DNA from 4 places in the Streptomyces sp. NPDC052701 genome. Region 1 is predicted to be linked to each of the others. Evidence: riboswitches for the same ligand, from Rfam matches in the RefSeq annotation. Region 1 holds a riboswitch; each other region holds the start of a gene.
The links. Region 1 has a riboswitch for cyclic di-AMP ahead of AB0L29_RS17875 (LysM peptidoglycan-binding domain-containing protein). Riboswitches for the same ligand answer to the same signal wherever they lie in the genome.
Positions count from the first base shown of each region.

Region 2: another riboswitch for cyclic di-AMP. It lies ahead of AB0L29_RS04940 (transglycosylase family protein); the one in region 1 lies ahead of AB0L29_RS17875 (LysM peptidoglycan-binding domain-containing protein).
Region 3: another riboswitch for cyclic di-AMP. It lies ahead of AB0L29_RS16400 (C40 family peptidase); the one in region 1 lies ahead of AB0L29_RS17875 (LysM peptidoglycan-binding domain-containing protein).
Region 4: another riboswitch for cyclic di-AMP. It lies ahead of AB0L29_RS14225 (LysM peptidoglycan-binding domain-containing M23 family metallopeptidase); the one in region 1 lies ahead of AB0L29_RS17875 (LysM peptidoglycan-binding domain-containing protein).

Region 1 is NZ_JBFATO010000014.1:40,081-44,010, forward strand. It holds gene AB0L29_RS17865 (GNAT family N-acetyltransferase) at 1-52, opposite strand, end outside; gene AB0L29_RS17870 (HAD family hydrolase) at 295-1,107, shown strand; gene AB0L29_RS17875 (LysM peptidoglycan-binding domain-containing protein) at 1,172-2,008, opposite strand; cyclic di-AMP (ydaO/yuaA leader) riboswitch at 2,014-2,170, opposite strand; gene AB0L29_RS17880 (polyprenyl synthetase family protein) at 2,773-3,783, shown strand.
Region 2 is NZ_JBFATO010000002.1:408,370-412,299, reverse strand. It holds gene eno (phosphopyruvate hydratase) at 1-616, opposite strand, end outside; gene AB0L29_RS04940 (transglycosylase family protein) at 863-1,585, opposite strand; cyclic di-AMP (ydaO/yuaA leader) riboswitch at 1,590-1,758, opposite strand; gene AB0L29_RS04935 (transglycosylase family protein) at 1,952-2,986, opposite strand; gene AB0L29_RS04930 (cytochrome P450) at 3,206-3,930, opposite strand, start outside.
Region 3 is NZ_JBFATO010000012.1:111,445-115,374, reverse strand. It holds gene AB0L29_RS16410 (alpha/beta hydrolase) at 1-503, opposite strand, end outside; partial or broken gene AB0L29_RS16405 (urease accessory protein UreD) at 634-1,369, opposite strand; cyclic di-AMP (ydaO/yuaA leader) riboswitch at 1,861-2,067, shown strand; gene AB0L29_RS16400 (C40 family peptidase) at 2,071-2,544, shown strand; gene AB0L29_RS16395 (ATP-binding protein) at 3,253-3,711, opposite strand; gene AB0L29_RS16390 (helix-turn-helix transcriptional regulator) at 3,926-3,930, shown strand, end outside.
Region 4 is NZ_JBFATO010000010.1:46,168-50,097, reverse strand. It holds gene AB0L29_RS14230 (alpha-galactosidase) at 1-810, shown strand, start outside; cyclic di-AMP (ydaO/yuaA leader) riboswitch at 1,145-1,305, shown strand; gene AB0L29_RS14225 (LysM peptidoglycan-binding domain-containing M23 family metallopeptidase) at 1,310-2,278, shown strand; gene AB0L29_RS14220 (SGNH/GDSL hydrolase family protein) at 2,648-3,433, shown strand.

The DNA.
Region 1 (3,930 bases):
GCTCCCGCCAGCGCTCCCTGTCCCCCTCGCCGAGCTCCCCGGTCCTCAGCACGCGAATGCGTCCACCGCTCAACTCGACCCCCCGATCAAGTCCCCCCTGGACACAGGGAAGGTACCGCCCGGGACCGCCCTGACGGTAGGTAGCGGAGCAAGTTGCCGCCAAGTGGTGCAGAGGCCTTCAACCGGCCTGTACCCGGCGATGCCGGAAACCGCCCCGCGGGCGCGCGCCCCGGGGAGCGGTGTGCGCCCCGCGCGTGGTGAATGGGACGGGCGCGCTGTCCGTATTCTCTGATCATGGCCGCTCCCACCCCGTACTCACTCATCGCCACCGACCTGGACGGAACGCTGCTGCGCGGCGACGACACCCTCTCCGACCGGTCCCTCGCCGCGCTCGCGCGGGTGGCGCGGGCCGGTGCCCGGCATCTGGTGGTGACGGGACGTCCGGCGCCGAGGGTACGGCCGCTCCTGGACGACCTCGGCTGCGAAGGGCTCGCGGTGTGCGGGCAGGGCGCGCAGGTGTACGACGCCGGCGCGGACCGGCTGCTGTGGTCCGTCACCCTGGACCGGGAGCTGGCCGAGACCGCGCTGGAGAAGGTCGAGGCCGAGGTGGGGGAGGTGTACGCCGCGGTCGACCAGGACGGGGTCGACGGGCTCACGCTCATCGAGCCTGGCTACCTGATGCCGCACCCGACGCTGCCCGCCCTGCGGGTCGCGCGCCGCGAGGACCTGTGGTGCGCGCCGATCAGCAAGGTGCTGATGCGCCATCCGCGCCTGAGCGACGACGAACTGGCGGCGACCGCGCGCTCGGTGGTCGGTTCCCTCGCTACGGTCACCATGTCCGGGCCCGGCACCGTCGAGCTCCAGCCGTGCGGCATCACCAAGGCGACCGGTCTGGCGCTGGCCGCCGAGCGCCTGGGGCTGGGCCCGGAGCGGACCATCGCCTTCGGCGACATGCCCAACGACATCCCCATGTTCGACTGGGCCGCCCGTGGCGTCGCCATGGCCAACGCCCACCCCGAACTCAAGGCCGTCGCCGACGAGGTCACCCTGTCGAACGAGGACGACGGCATCGCCGTCGTCCTCGAGCGGCTCTTCGGCGCTTCTTGACCCGGTCGGGTACGGGCGGGTGCGAGCGGGCGCCCGCCCGCACCCGCCTCGCCCGGGCCGCGGCCTAGTACGGGCCGTTGACGTTGTCGATCGAGCCGTACCGCTGGGCCGCGTAGTTGCAGGCCGCGGTGATGTTGGCGACCGGGTCGAACGGGTCCCACGAGGTGCCGGGCACGTGGTAGGCCTGGAAGGTCGGGTCGATGACCTGGAGCAGGCCCTTGGACGGGGTGCCGGCGGCGGCGTTGGAGTCCCAGTTGTTGACGGCCAGCGGGTTGCCGGAGGACTCGCGCATGATGTTGCGGTGGATGCCCTCGTAGGTCCCCGGGATCCCGTGCTGCGCCATGATGTCCAGCGCTTCGCGGATCCAGCCGTCGAGGTTGTCCGGGTAGGTCTTCGCGGCGACCGGGACGGCGTCGGCGACGGATCCGGCGGCCTTCGCCGCCGGCCCGGCCGCCGTGCCCGCCTGGGCGTCCGCGGCGCCCTCGGCGTCGGTGGTGTCGGCGGTGCCCTCGGCGTCAGTGGTGCCGGCGGTGTCGCCGGCCTTCGCCTTCGCCGTCTTGACCTGGAGTTCGAGGCCCGGGTGGATCAGCCCCGGGTCGTCGCCGACGGCCGCGCGGTTGTCCTCGTACAGCTGGCGCCATCCGCCGCGCACGTCGTGGGTCTTTGCGATCCGGTAGAGCGTGTCGCCCTTGACCACGGTGTACGTCAGGGGCCGGGGCGTCTGGACCGCCTGGGCGGCGGACTGGACGGTGGTCTGCGCGATCCGGGGCGGCTGGGCGGCGTTCGCGGCGGTCGCGCCCAGGAGGGGGAGCGTGAGGGCGGCTCCGCCGGTGCCGGCGGCGACGACACCTCGGATGAGGGGGTTGGTCCTGGGGCGGCGGTGGTTGCCTCGTCCGGGCATTGCGGTGTTCCTCTCCGACGCCTGCGAGGTGAGCTGTCGGGTTCGGGCGGGAGGTGCCCGGCCGCGTGAGCGCGGCTTCACCCCGAGCCGTTCCGGTGCGATGCCCGGTCCGGCGGCTTGCCTGGGTCCCCCGCTCCTGCCGTACGTGAGTGAAGTGGTCATCGGGTGGCTCGGGCGGCGGCAGGATTCGGCGTCCGCCCGGCAGGCCCGGAACGTATGCGAGAGCACATGTCGGGAACAAGTGCCGACGTCACATAAAACCCCCTTCGATCTTGTCATGGGGTTTATGGGGCACTTGATCCTTTGCGGTCGCCAAGCCCAACTCGCGCTTCCGGAAAGGCGGAACGGCGGTGTCCGGCGCGACGGGACGCGGGGACCGTGAGTGATTTACTTCACTGATCGTGAGCTCGAAGTGCATTTCCCGCCAAGGGGAATTCCAATTGCTTTCTATGTCAAATCGGGCACGGTGGAGAAATGGACTGTATGCCGGAATAGGGGCTATATGGCGTGACCCGGGGCGCGGGTCGCCGCTTTCCGGCGGGCCGCTCCACCGGCCGGTTCCCGCCGGCCGGCCGAGGACGCTCCGTGTGTGATCCGACACCCCCGGCCCGGGAGGGCCGTTCCCGGTCGGGCGACGTCACGACCGGGGGAGTGGGCGCTGGCAGTGATCGAAACGTGACCGGATACGCTGACTTGAGTGAGGGCAGCGACGTATCGACAAACCGCGTAATCGCCAGTAGACACCAGCAGACAGGAGACCCCTCGTGACCGTCGTCGGGCCGTTCGGGCTGAGCGTGCGGGACCAGGCTCTGGAAGCCGATGTCCAGGCCGGGTTGACGGCTGTCGAGGAAGGGTTGCTCGAGGCGACCAAGAGCGAGGTGCCCTTCATCACCGAGGCCGCCCAGCACCTGGTGCGCGCCGGCGGCAAGCGGTTCCGGCCGCTGCTCGTGATGCTCTGCGCACAGTTCGGCGACCGGCACGCGCCCGGGATCGTGCCGTCGGCCGTCGTCGTGGAGCTGACCCACCTCGCCACGCTGTACCACGACGACGTGATGGACGAGGCCGAGGTGCGCCGCGGGGTGTCCAGCGCGAACACCCGCTGGGGCAACTCCGTCGCGGTCCTCACCGGCGACTTCCTCTTCGCGCGCGCCTCGCAGATCCTCGCCGACCTCGGGCCGGAGGCCGTGCGGGTGCAGGCCGTGGCGTTCGAACGGCTGGTCACCGGGCAGATCCTGGAGACGGCGGGGCCGCAGGACGGGCGGGATCCGGTCGACCACTACCTCGACGTGCTGGGCGGCAAGACCGGCTCGCTGGTGGCGGTGTCGTGCCGGTTCGGCGCGATGATGTCCGGCGCCCACGAGACGGTCGTCGACGTCCTGACCCAGTACGGGGAGCGGCTCGGGGTGGCCTTCCAGCTCGCGGACGACGTGCTGGACATCGCCTCCGACTCCCACGAGTCCGGCAAGACGCCCGGCACGGACCTGCGCGAGGGCATCCCCACGCTGCCGGTGCTGCGGCTGCGGGAGCGGGCGGCCCGGCTGGGCCTGGCCGAGGACGTCGCCCTGTGCGAGCTGCTGGACTCCGACCTGACCGACGACGCCCGGCACGCGGAGGCCCTGCGCCGGCTGCGCGTCCACCCGGCGCTGGAACAGGCCCGGCGGGACACCGTGCGCTACGCCGAGGAGGCCCGGGCGGCGCTGGCCCCGCTGCCGGAGTGCGCGGCGAAGGGGGCACTGGTGGAACTGTGCGACGCGGTGGTGCACCGGGCCGGCTAGGGCCCGCCGTCCCGGGGCGCCTCGCGCCGGGACGTGACCCATCTCACGAGGACGAACGGGGAACGGGCGGCGTCCCCCCACGACCCCTACGGGTCGGGGGAGGCGCCGCCCGCGCGTGTCATACCGCAGCAGTACACGGAGTTGAGC
Region 2 (3,930 bases), on a different contig from region 1:
CCTCGTCGCCGAGGCCGGTGGCCAGGCCCTTGCTCTTCAGGACCTTCTTGAGGGTGTGGTAGACCTCGGCGCCCCAGCGCAGGGCCTCGGAGAAGGACTCCGCGCCGATCGGGGCGATCATGAACTCCTGGATGTCCACGTTGGAGTCGGCGTGCGAGCCGCCGTTCAGGATGTTCATCATCGGCACCGGCAGCAGGTGCGCGTTCGGGCCGCCCAGGTAGCGGAAGAGGGGCAGGTCGCTGGCCTCGGAGGCGGCGTGGGCGACGGCGAGGGAGACGCCGAGGATGGCGTTGGCGCCGAGGGAGCCCTTGTTGTCGGTGGCGTCCAGGTCGAACATGGCCTGGTCGATCAGGCGCTGCTCGGTGGCGTCGTAGCCGACCAGCTCCGGGCCGATCTGCTCGATGACGGCGAGGACGGCCTTCTCCACGCCCTTGCCCAGGTAGCGGTTGGAGTCGCCGTCGCGGAGTTCGATGGCCTCGAAGGCGCCGGTGGAGGCGCCGGACGGGACGGCGGCACGACCCGTGCTGCCGTCGTCGAGGCCGACCTCGACCTCGACCGTGGGGTTGCCTCGGGAGTCCAGGATTTCCCGGGCTACGACGACGTCGATGGACGGCACGAGCATCTCCTTCTTGGATGTGACGCGGGTGAGCAGGACCGCGATGGCTCTGCGAGACGAGCCTAACCGGCTCCGGGTAATCGGCCAGCCGGTCACCCATCTGTCGGACAGAACAGAGGGTAAATTGTTTCCGCTCGGAACAAAAGGGTGTGCCCGTTCCCGCGCACGACTCCGCCCCGGCGCGCACGGGGAACGCGCACCGGGGCGGGGAGTCCGCGGGGACGGGGGCGGGCCCGGGGCCGCGCCTTACTTCAGGTGCAGCTGCTGGCCCGGGTAGATGAGGTTGGCGTCCTCGACGATGTCCTTGTTCAGCTCGAACAGCTTCGCCCAGCCGCCCTCGACGTCGCGCTCCGCGGCGATCGAGCTGAGGGTGTCGCCCTTGACGACCTTGTACTCGCCGTCGCCCTTCTTGACCTTCTTGCCGGTCGGGGTGGTGACGGTCTTCTGGCTCTGCCGGGTCGGCTGGCTCTGCTGAGTCTGCTGGCTCTGGGCCGGGCGCTCGGCGGAGCGGGAGGCCGCCTGCGGCTCGCTCTGACGGGTCTCGGTGGAACCGGCGCCCTGCGAGGAGCCGGCCGCCGCGGAGCCGCCGTCGTACGAGGCGCCGGACAGGTTCTTGCCGCAGACCGGCCAGGCGCCCTTGCCCTGGCCCGCGAGGACCTTCTCGGCGATCTCGATCTGCTGCGCCTTGCTGGCCTTGTCGGCGGTGGCCGCGTACTGCGTGCCGCCGTAAGCGGCCCAGGTGGAGGCGGAGAACTGCAGACCGCCGTAGTAGCCGTTGCCGGTGTTGATGGACCAGTTGCCGCCGGACTCGCACTGGGCGACGGCCTCCCACTCGGAGGCGGTGGCGGCGGAGGCGGTGCCGGCCGCCATCAGCGGGGCGGCGACGGCGGCGCCGGCGACACCCGCCATGGCGATGGCACGGGTGGCCTTGGACGAACGACGGTGCTTGCCCTTGCCGGAAAACAGCATGGATGGATCCCCTCACCGACGCCTGCGAGGTGAGCTGTCGGGTTCGGGCCGGTTGAGTTGCCCGGCCGCGCCCCTTGCGGGACACGGCTTCACCCCTAGCCGGATCCAGCCCCAAGTGCTGGGCCCGGCACTTACCTTGGGTCCCCCGCTCCTGCCTGCGGCGCTTGACGCGACGACTGTTCCCGGACGGCCGCTGGCAGGATTCGGCGTTGCGGCAGCCGGGGCTCGCGGTGGCGAACGGTCACGACCGTAGACACGCGATCCGCGGAATTTCAAAGACGATCAGGGCTTCTGAGATCTATCTCTCACCGCACTTATATGGGACATTCAGCGCGAACCGTGACGTGAACTCCCGCTGTCACTACGCTACTTTTTGCCCGGTTCGACTCCGACCTCAAGGTCCTGACCGGGGACGATCCGGTTCGGGTCCGCGCCGACCACCTTCTCGTTCTCCTCGTACAGCGCCTGCCATCCGCCGCTGAGGTCAAGGGAGTCGGCGATGGACCACAGGCTGTCCCCCTCGCGCACGGTGTACGAGCCGCCCAGCGCGCCGCGCGAGGCACCCTCCCCGCGCGAGGCGTGCCGGCCCGCCGACGCGGCCGCGCGGCCCTCCTCCGCGGTCTCCTGGGCGCTGGGGCCGCGGTGCCGGCCGGAGCCGGTCGTCCCGGTGTCGGCCGGCGCGGAAGAGCCGTCGGTCCGGCCGGAGTCGGCCGGGTCGCCGCCCTCCGGGCCGGCCGTCGGCGAGCCGTCGGGGCGCGGCGAACCGCTGTCGCCGGAGTCCGAGTCGGCGTCAGAACCGGACGGTTTGCCGGACTTTGACTTCTCGTCCGCGCTCTTCGACGGTCCGTCGGACGGGGACGAGGGGGACGGCGAGGGGTCCTCCGCCGAACCGGGGGAACCGGACGCACGGGAGGAGCCGGTGGAGCCGGCCCCCCCGAGCAGTCCGGACGATCCGGATGAACCGGACGAACCGGAGGTTCCCGACGCGTCGTCCGCCACCCCGGTGTCGATGTCGACGGAGGTCGAGTCCTTGTCCAGCCCGGCGGTCAGCCCGCAGGTCCCCCAGGCGCCGACCCCCTGGTCGGCGAGGATTCTCTCGGCGACGGCTATCTGCTGGGAGCGGCTGGCCTGGTCCGCGCTCGCGGCGTAGTCGAGACCGCCGTAGGCCTCCCAGTCCTCCTGGGTCACCTGCAGACCGCCGTAGTAGCCGTTGCCGCTGTTCTGGCTCCAGGCGCCGCCGGTCTCGCACTCGGCGACCCGGTCCCAGGTCGTGCCGTCGGCCGCACTGGCGCCGGAGGCCCCGAGGAGCGGGATCGCGATGGCGGAGCCGGTCACTCCGGCCGCGACGAGGAGAGCCGGAGCCTGGCGAGGGCGGCGGTGACGACCGTTCCCGGAGAGCATGGGGAGACCTTTCCCAAGACAGCAGTGACCGGCGTGGCGGGTCGAGCAGGCACGCCACGCTGATGGGTGAACGTATAGGCATACGATCACTTGTCACAAGTTCATGCCGTGCAGATCACATGGAGATCACAGAGATGAACGTGTGACACGTTTGCGCTGGTACGGCGGGTATGGGAGGGGCCGCCCTCCGGCCGGACGGCGGGAGTCCGGCGACAGGGCCTAGCGCGGCGGGGTGAACTCCACCGGCAGGGTGCGCAGTCCGCGCATGATGAGCCCGCCGCGCCAGCGCAACTCGGCCGGGTCCACGGCCAGGCGCAGGTCCGGCAGCCGGGTGAGGAGCGTGGCGAGCGCGGTCTGGCCCTCCAGGCGGGCGAGCGGGGCGCCCAGGCAGTAGTGGATGCCGTGGCCGTAGCCGAGGTGCTGGTTGTCGCGGCGTCCGAGGTCGAGCACGTCGGGGTCGGCGAACCGCTCCGGGTCCCGGTCCGCGGCGGCGAGGACGACGAGGACGGGGTCGCCGGCGGCGATGTCCTGCCCGCCGATGGTCACCGGCTGGGTGGCGAACCGCCAGGTGGCCAGCTCCACGGGGCCGTCGTAGCGCAGGAGTTCCTCGACTCCGGTCTCCAGCAGGTCGCGCTCCCCGGCGGCGAGGGAGCGCTGCAGGCGGGCGCGCTGGCCGGGATGGGTGAGCAGGGCGTAGGTGCCGTTGCCGATCAGGTTCACCGTCGTCTCGAAACCGGCGAACAGGAGGATGAAGGCCATCGCGGCGGCCTCGTTCTCGGTGAGGTGCTCGCCGTGGTCGGAGGCGCGGATGAGACCGGAGATGAGGTCCTCGCCGGGGGCGGGTTCGGCGGGCAGGGCCTCCCGCTTGCGGTGGATGAGGTCGGCGAGGTAGCCGCGCATCTTCTTCACCGACCGCGCGACCCCGCCCCGCGGCCCCCCGCCGT
Region 3 (3,930 bases), on a different contig from region 1:
ACGCAGGAGATGGGCGTGGACTTGCCGACGCCGCGCGGGTCGAAGCCCACGAAGTCGTACGCCTTGGCCACGTTCGTCCAGAGCGGGTTCTTGGTGGTGACCCGGCGCGGGAAGCGCAGGCCGGAGCCGCCCGGGCCGCCGGGGTTGTAGACGAGCGCGCCCTGGCGCTCCGCCTCGGTGCCGGTGTTGCCGACGCGGTCGACGGCGAGCTTGATCTGCTTGCCGTAGGGCTTGGCGTAGTCGAGCGGCACGGTGACCCAGCCGCACTGGATCGGCTTCTCCAGCCCCCAGTCGGCGGGGCAGTCCCGCCAGTCGATGCCGGTCTGCGCGGCCCGGGCGGCGGCGATCGCCACGCCCCGTGCCTCGCGGTCCCGGCCGTGGCGGGTGTCCGCGCTCGCGCTCGCCGTGGGCGCGGACATCGCGCCGGCCACGAGCGCGGTCGTGACGAGCACGCCGGCCGAACCGAGCGCCGTCGCACGTCTCTTGGGTCCTGAATCCCTCAAGTGGGGCCTCCCCCTGGACTGTTCGATGAGTACCGGGGGATCCTTTCTGCTGCGGGGCTCCCGGGAACAGAGGGGGACGCCCTTCTTTGCCAATCCGATAAACGGATCGGCTCGTTCGCTCGCCGGAAGCTCAGCCGAGCACCGTGAGCGCCTCGCACGGCAGGCGGCGCAGCCGCGGGCCGTCCGGCGCCACCGCGGTCACCGGCGCCACCGCGGTCACCGGCGCCGCCGGACCGGCCGGCGGCACCACGGCGGTGCCCTCCCCAGCACCCGTGCCGGCGCCGGTTCCCCGGTGAACTCCGTCCGGGCAAGGACGAGTTGGCCGACGGCCCGGTGTCCCGCGAGCACGGCGGGCCCGTCCCAGCCGCCCGGGGCGCCGGGCCCGCGGGCCGGTTCTGGTCGAGGACGGTGCGCCCGGCGGTCAGCCGGGTGCCCGGCCGGCCGGGCCGCTGCCCGGTCCGTCCCAGTACCGGCTCCTCGCGCGGCACGAGACGGGCCGTGGCCCGTCAGGGCCACGCGCGTCGTGACGGACAGGTCGCTGCCGCCGGCGGGAGACCGGCTGCTCGGGAAGCCGGTGCGGTTCGGCCGCGCCGGCGACGGTGAGCCGAACGCCGTGACGGGCCCGCGCCCCGCCCTGCCCCGGCAGGGCGATGGCGGCGGCGGACGGCCCGACGCGCGGCCGGGCCCCCTCCGCCACGTCGGCCGCCACCGCGGAGCGGTCCGCTCGCGGCGCCGACCAGCACGGCCCGCGCCGGGCCGGGTGACCGGCCGTCGCCTGGACGTCGTCGGCCTGCTGGGCCGCATCGATCCGCGTCGCCCGGCGACGCCTGCCGCGGGCCGCGGGCCGCGCAGGCGCCGGCCGGCACGGCGACCGCCCCGCGCGACGCGCTCACCCCGATGCACCAGCGGGGCGGGACGACATGCGCGCCGCCGCCCTGACCCGCGCGCCGCGCGCTGCGCGGGCCAGGGCGGCGAGCGGCGCACCGCCCGGGTCACCCTGCCCCCGGACACCGGAATCTGACGCTCCCCCATCCCTGCGGTCACCTGCCGCGTCGGCGAGGAGTTCGGGGCGGCGACGAAACGGACCAAACGGCTTACCCCCTTCCGGACTAGCCACACCTACTGTTTTTGACCCCTCGCGGTTGCGCGAGACGCGCGGTCCCACGCCGGAATGAGGTATTCCGCCGCTGGTCCGGGGCTCCTCGGTCCCCTGGACGATGTCTCGAACGCCGAGGTGTCCACCCGAACGGATGAGTGGTGAGTAACAACACAAATTCCCGGTTGCGTTGGGTTTTTCGGACATCCATGGGTGAAGATCCGTGTCTGACGACAAGCCCCCGCCACCGCGGCGGGGCGGTCCGGGCGGACGCCGAGTCCTGCCGCCGCCCGGATGACCGGTCGACAGGAGTGGATCGGCAGGAGTGGAGGACCCAAGCACGACGGGTCGCCGGAGCGCCAGTTCCGAGCGGCCCTTGGGGTGAAGCCGCGAGTTCGCTCGCGGCCGGGCTACTTCGCCAGCCCGAATCCGACAGGTCATCCTTCACAGGCGGCTGACGAAGGGTTGCGCATGACTGCGCTCAATCGTGTCCCGTCGCTCATGGCCCGGGCCGGTACGGCCTCGGCCCTGACCATCGCCGCCGTGGGCGGCTCGATCGTGGCGCCCGGCTTCGTCTCGGAGGCAGAAGCCGCCTCGCCTGCGACCAAGGCACTGCAAGTCGCGGCCAGCAAGAAGGGTTCGCCCTACAAGTGGGGTGCCACGGGGCCGCGCAGGTTCGACTGCTCGGGGCTCACGCTGTACTCGTTCAAGAAGGCCGGCAAGAAGCTGCCCCGGACGGCGGCCCAGCAGTACAACAAGACCCGCCACATCTCCGCCAGGAGCCGCAAGGCGGGCGACTTGGTGTTCTTCCACTCGGGGAGCAACGTGTACCACGTCGGCATCTACGCGGGTAAGGACAAGATATGGCACGCCCCGAAGACCGGTGACGTCGTGCGGCTGCAGAAGATCTGGACCAAGAGCGTCTGGTACGGCCGGGTGAAGTGATCCCCTGGCGGGGCGGCGGCGCGCCGGGCGGCCGCCGCCCCGCCGGGGCGTGACACGGGCTCAGGCGGTTGCCTGTGCCCCCGTGACCGGCGCGTCCCAGCGGTGTCCCCGCACCGCGCGCAACGGGACACCGCTGGGACCCGCCGGCCGCGGCTTCGTGGAGTTCCTGCGGGATCCGCGCGGCACCCGGACGGACGTACAGATCCTCTTCGCCTTCCTGCTACAGCCCGCCCTCACCTCGGGCTTCGAGCCCTTCGGCGCGGTCCGGCGCACCACGTACGCGGCCGCGCGCCTCGCGGGCCGTCCTACGCGCCGCGTGGAGCCGGCCCGCGAGGCGCGCGGCACCGGGCCGGGCACGGAGCCGGCCCGCGCCGCCGTCGGGCTGCCGCCGTCGGGCTGCCGCCGACGGTGGTGCCCGGACCGGTGGTTCCGGGAGGGAAGCCGCGCCGTGAGGCGTCGGTGCGCCACCGCCGACGCGGGCCGCGCGGGCCGCGCGGCGCCCTGCCGGGGCGGCCCGCCCGCAGCGCCACGGCCGGGAAGCCCACCGGGGCGGGCACGGCCACGGCTGGCGCCGGCAGCGGCTGCCGCGGGGGCGGTCCCGGACCGGCGCCGGTACCCCTCGGGGCACGCCCCGCCGCGGGCATTGCCCCGCCCTGGGCATCACCCCGCCGCCCCGGCCCGGCCCGGCGGTCACGGCGGGACCGAGGCCTACGCCTCCCGCCGCCCCGCCGCGGGCACCGGCCGGGCCGGAACGGCCCACGGCAGTTCGATGGAGACCGTCTTGCCGCCCTCGCGGGTGGGGCGGACGCGCAGACTGCCGCCGCACTCCGCGGCCAGCCACCGGATGATCACCATGCCGCGGCCGTTGTCCTGCTGGACGGCGGCGGGCAGCCGCCTGGGGAAGCGCGGGTGGCTGTCGGTGACACCGATGCGCAGCCGCTCGTCACGGCTCAGTTCGACGTCCACCGTGAAGGTCGGCGACTGGCCGAGGGTGTGCTGGACGGCGTTGGTGGCGAGTTCGGAGACGATGAGCCGGACGGTGTCGGACACTTCCGTGTCCCGCGGCATGCCCCACTGCGCCAGCGTGCCCACCACGTAGGCGCGGGCCGCGGAGACCGAGGCGGGATCGCTCGGCAGAGTGAGGGATGCTTCCAGGTGGTCTGCCATGGCGACGTCGTCCCTTTCCCACGGGACCGTAGTCCGACACGGAGCGGATGGTTCGAGTACGGTCCCGGACTGGTGCTTCGCCCGCCAGACTGCCATCACCACACCGGCGAAGGACGGCGATCCACCAAGATATGCATATATCTGTCGCTCGATGCGGTGAACTCTGCGACGCGAGACCGTATTCGGGCGGCACGGAAGGAGTGGGGAGAAGCCCATGCA
Region 4 (3,930 bases), on a different contig from region 1:
GTCCGGGAGTACCTGTGGGAGCGGCTCGACGGGCTGCTGTCCGGCGTCCCGGTCGACTACGTCAAGTGGGACTTCAACCGCTGCTTCACCGACGCCGGCTGGCCCGGCGACCCCTATCCGCAGCGGCTGTGGGTGGACCACGTCCGCGCCCTGTACGCCCTGCTGGACCGGTTGCGGGCGGCCCACCCGGGCGTCGCCTTCGAATCCTGCTCGGGCGGCGGCGGCCGGATCGACCTCGGCGTGCTGAGCCGTACGGACCAGGTGTGGACCTCGGACAACACCGACCCGCTCGACCGGCTCGCCATCCAGCACGGCTTCAGCCAGATCCACCCGGCGCGGGTCATGGCGGCCTGGGTCACCGACAGCCCGAACGCGATGCTCAACCACCGGTCCAGCTCCCTGCGGTTCCGGTTCGTCAGCGCCATGGCCGGGGTGCTCGGCCTCGGCGGCGACCTGACCCGGTGGACCGAGGAAGAGCTCGCCGAGGCGCGCGAGTGGGTGGAGCTCTACAAGGAGATCCGGCCCGTGGTGCAGCGCGGCGACCTGTACCGGCTGCGCCCCCCGACGGGTGGGCTGAGCGCTGTGCAGTACGTCCTCGGCGACGAGACCGTCGTCCTCGCCTGGCTCCAGGCGCAGCGCCACGGGGAGCCCGCCGCGGCGCTCAGGCTGCGCGGCCTCGACCCGACGGCGTCGTACGAATGCCGCGAAACGGGAGAAATCCACCGGGGTGCGGTCCTGGTGCACCACGGTCTGCGGACCGGGCTGCGCGGGGACCTCGACGCCGCCGTGGTGCGGCTGCGGCGCCGGTGACCGGGCGTTCCCGCAGCGGTTCGCGGCAAGTGGCCGATCTGTCCGAATAGAGAACTTCGATATAACGTGCCCCGGAAATAGGGGAGATGGGGCCGAGTGCGTGAGCAGGCTCATATTCGTGACGATGCGTTGCCGTCATGCTCACGTAATCAAGGTGTTTTTCTTGGGGATTTGCGGACGGTGAATGATCCGGAATCCACGCAGGGTCACCGTGGAATGTCCGCGGAAATCACCGGAAACGCAGGCGCGGGCAATCGCAAACTTGTCCCTGCGCGTCCTGTTCGCTTACGTTCGCCACCGATCCGGACGGACGCCTAATCCTGCCGCCGCCCGGAGCCCGCACCCACTGACCCGTGTACGGCAGGAGCGGGGGACCCACAGGTACGACGCCTGTTCCGGTTCCCGGAACGGCTTGGGGTTAAGCCGCGCCTCGGCGCGGCCGGGCATCTCCAGCTCGCACCCGACAGCTCACCTCGCAGGCGCCGGAGAGGAATTCGTCATGCCCGCAAAGGGTAAGCACCGCCGTTCGAAGACCCAGAGCTTCACCCGGTCCATCGCCGTCGCCGGAACCGGTGGCGCCGTACTCGCCCTCCCGCTGCTGGGGGCCGTCGACGCCCACGCCGCCACCCCGCAGTCGGCGCCGGAGAAGGCCGTCCAGTCCGTTCCGGTGACCGGGGAGAAGACCGCCGGGAAGAACGACGCGGACGTGCGCACGTACATCGTGAAGGCCGGTGACTACCTGGCAAAGATCGCCGACGAGCAGGACGTCGACGGCGGCTGGAAGAAGCTCTACGCGGACAACCGCGAGGCCGTCGGCGACGACCCGTCGCTGATCCACCCCGGCCTGAAGCTGTCGATCGGCGAGAAGGCGGCGGCGGGTACGGCCGAGCCGTCCTCCTCCGCCAACTCCTCGGCCGCGGCGAAGCCTTCGTCCGGGAAGCCGGCGCAGAAGCCGTCCGCGAAGCCGTCGTCCCAGAAGGCGCAGAAGCCGTCCGCCGCGCCGTCCGCCGCCGCGCAGGCCGCGGCCGTGAGCCGGAGCGCCGGGACCGCCGACGCGGCCGGCGGCTACACCGCGCCGGTGTCCGGCGGCGTCGGCACCGGCTACAAGGTGGCCGGCAGCATGTGGTCCAGCGGCTACCACACCGGCGTCGACTTCTCCGTCCCGACCGGCACCCCCCTGAAGGCCGTCGCCGCGGGCACGGTCGTCTCCGCGGGCTGGGCCGGCGCGTACGGCAACCAGGTCGTCATCAAGCTCGACGACGGCTACTACGCGCAGTACGCCCACCTGTCCTCGCTGTCCGTCTCGGCCGGCCAGACCGTCACCGCCGGACAGCAGGTCGGCCTCTCCGGCTCGACCGGCAACTCGACCGGACCGCACCTGCACTTCGAGATCCGCACCACGCCCGACTACGGCTCGGACGTGGACCCGGTCGCCTACCTCCGCTCGCACGGCGTCTCCCTCGGCTGACCCCCGCGGCCACCCGCCCGGCACGCCGCCGAAGGCCGGACCCCGATCCCGGGGCCCGGCCTTCGGCGCACCGGGGCGCCGGCGGGAAACGGCGGCCCGGCCACGGAGCCGGCTCCCGCGCCACGGCCCCGAGCCTTACGCGCGGGGGCACTTCGCCCGCCGGACCGTGCGGAGCCGCCCCCGTGTCCGTGACGTCCGGGCGCGGTCGCCGCACCGGCGCCGCCGGGCCGCCGTATTCCCGGCTTGGGGAAGACTTTGGGCGTGGCTTATCTCACCGCGCGTCAATCCCTGCCTACGGTCGCGTAGGTCACATTCCACGGTGAATCATGTGCTGCTGTGGCAGACGATTCGAAGAGTGACAGCAGATCAGTGATCGGGTCGTACGTGGCGGTGGGGGACAGCTTCACCGAGGGCGTCGGCGACCCCGGCCCCGACGGGGCGTTCGTCGGCTGGGCCGACCGGTTCGCGGTGCTGCTCGCGGACCGCAGGCCCGAAGGCGACTTCCGGTACACGAACCTCGCCGTGCGCGGCAGGCTGCTCGACCAGATCGTTCAGGAGCAGGTTCCCAGAGCCGTCGAACTCGCCCCGGACCTGGTCTCGTTCTGCGCGGGGGGCAACGACATCCTCCGCCCGGGCACCGACCCGGACGAGGTGGCCGAGCGCTTCGAACGGGCGGTGGCCGCGCTCGCCGCGACGGCCGGCACCGTCATGGTGACCACCGGATTCGACACCCGTGGCGTGCCCGTGCTCAAGCACCTGCGCGGCAAGATCGCCACGTACAACGGGCACGTGCGGGCCATCGCCGACCGGTACGGCTGCCCGGTGCTCGACCTGTGGTCCCTCAGGAGCATCCAGGACCGCCGGGCCTGGGACACCGACCGGCTGCACCTGTCGCCCGAGGGGCACACGCGCGTGGCGCTGCGCGCCGGGCAGGTGCTCGGCCTGGAGGTCCCGGCCGACCCGGAGCAGCCCTGGCCGCCGCTGCCGGTGCGCGGCGCCTTCGAGATCCGCCGGGACGACGTCCAGTGGGCGCGGGAGTACCTGGTGCCGTGGATCGGACGCCGGCTGCGCGGGGAGTCCTCGGGGGACCACGTGACGGCCAAGGGGGCGCTGTCGCCGGACGACATCAAGATGCGGATCGCCGCGGTGGCCTGAGACGCCCTCGGCCGCGGGCCGCGCCGCAGGACGCCCGGCGCGGCCCGCGGCCGGGCGCCGGGGCCCTCCCGCAGGCGCAGGTCGCCGCCGCGGTGCCGTCGACTCCTCCTCCCGCTCCGGACCCGGTCCGCGAGCGAGCGCCTCGTCCGCCCGCGCTCGCGCTCGCGCCTGCGCCCGCGCTCGTGCCCGTGTCCGCAGCACCGTGCCCGGGTCCGCGGCACCGCGCCCGGGCCCGAGCCCGCGGCCCCGCACCCGCGTACGACCTCGGCCGCACGGCGAGCCCGTCCAGCGGGGCCGTCAGACGCAGGGCCGCGCCCGCGGGCCCGGGCAGCGGAGGACCTGACCCGAGGTTTCGCTTACACGGCGAGGACGCGTCCGCGGGGTCCGGGCAGCGGGACCCGCCCGCGGCCACCCTCCCCGCGATCCCCGGTGATCACAGCCCTCCACTGCCTGCCCAGGTCCCGCGCGACCTCCCGCAGCGCCGGTTCGCGCAGCGC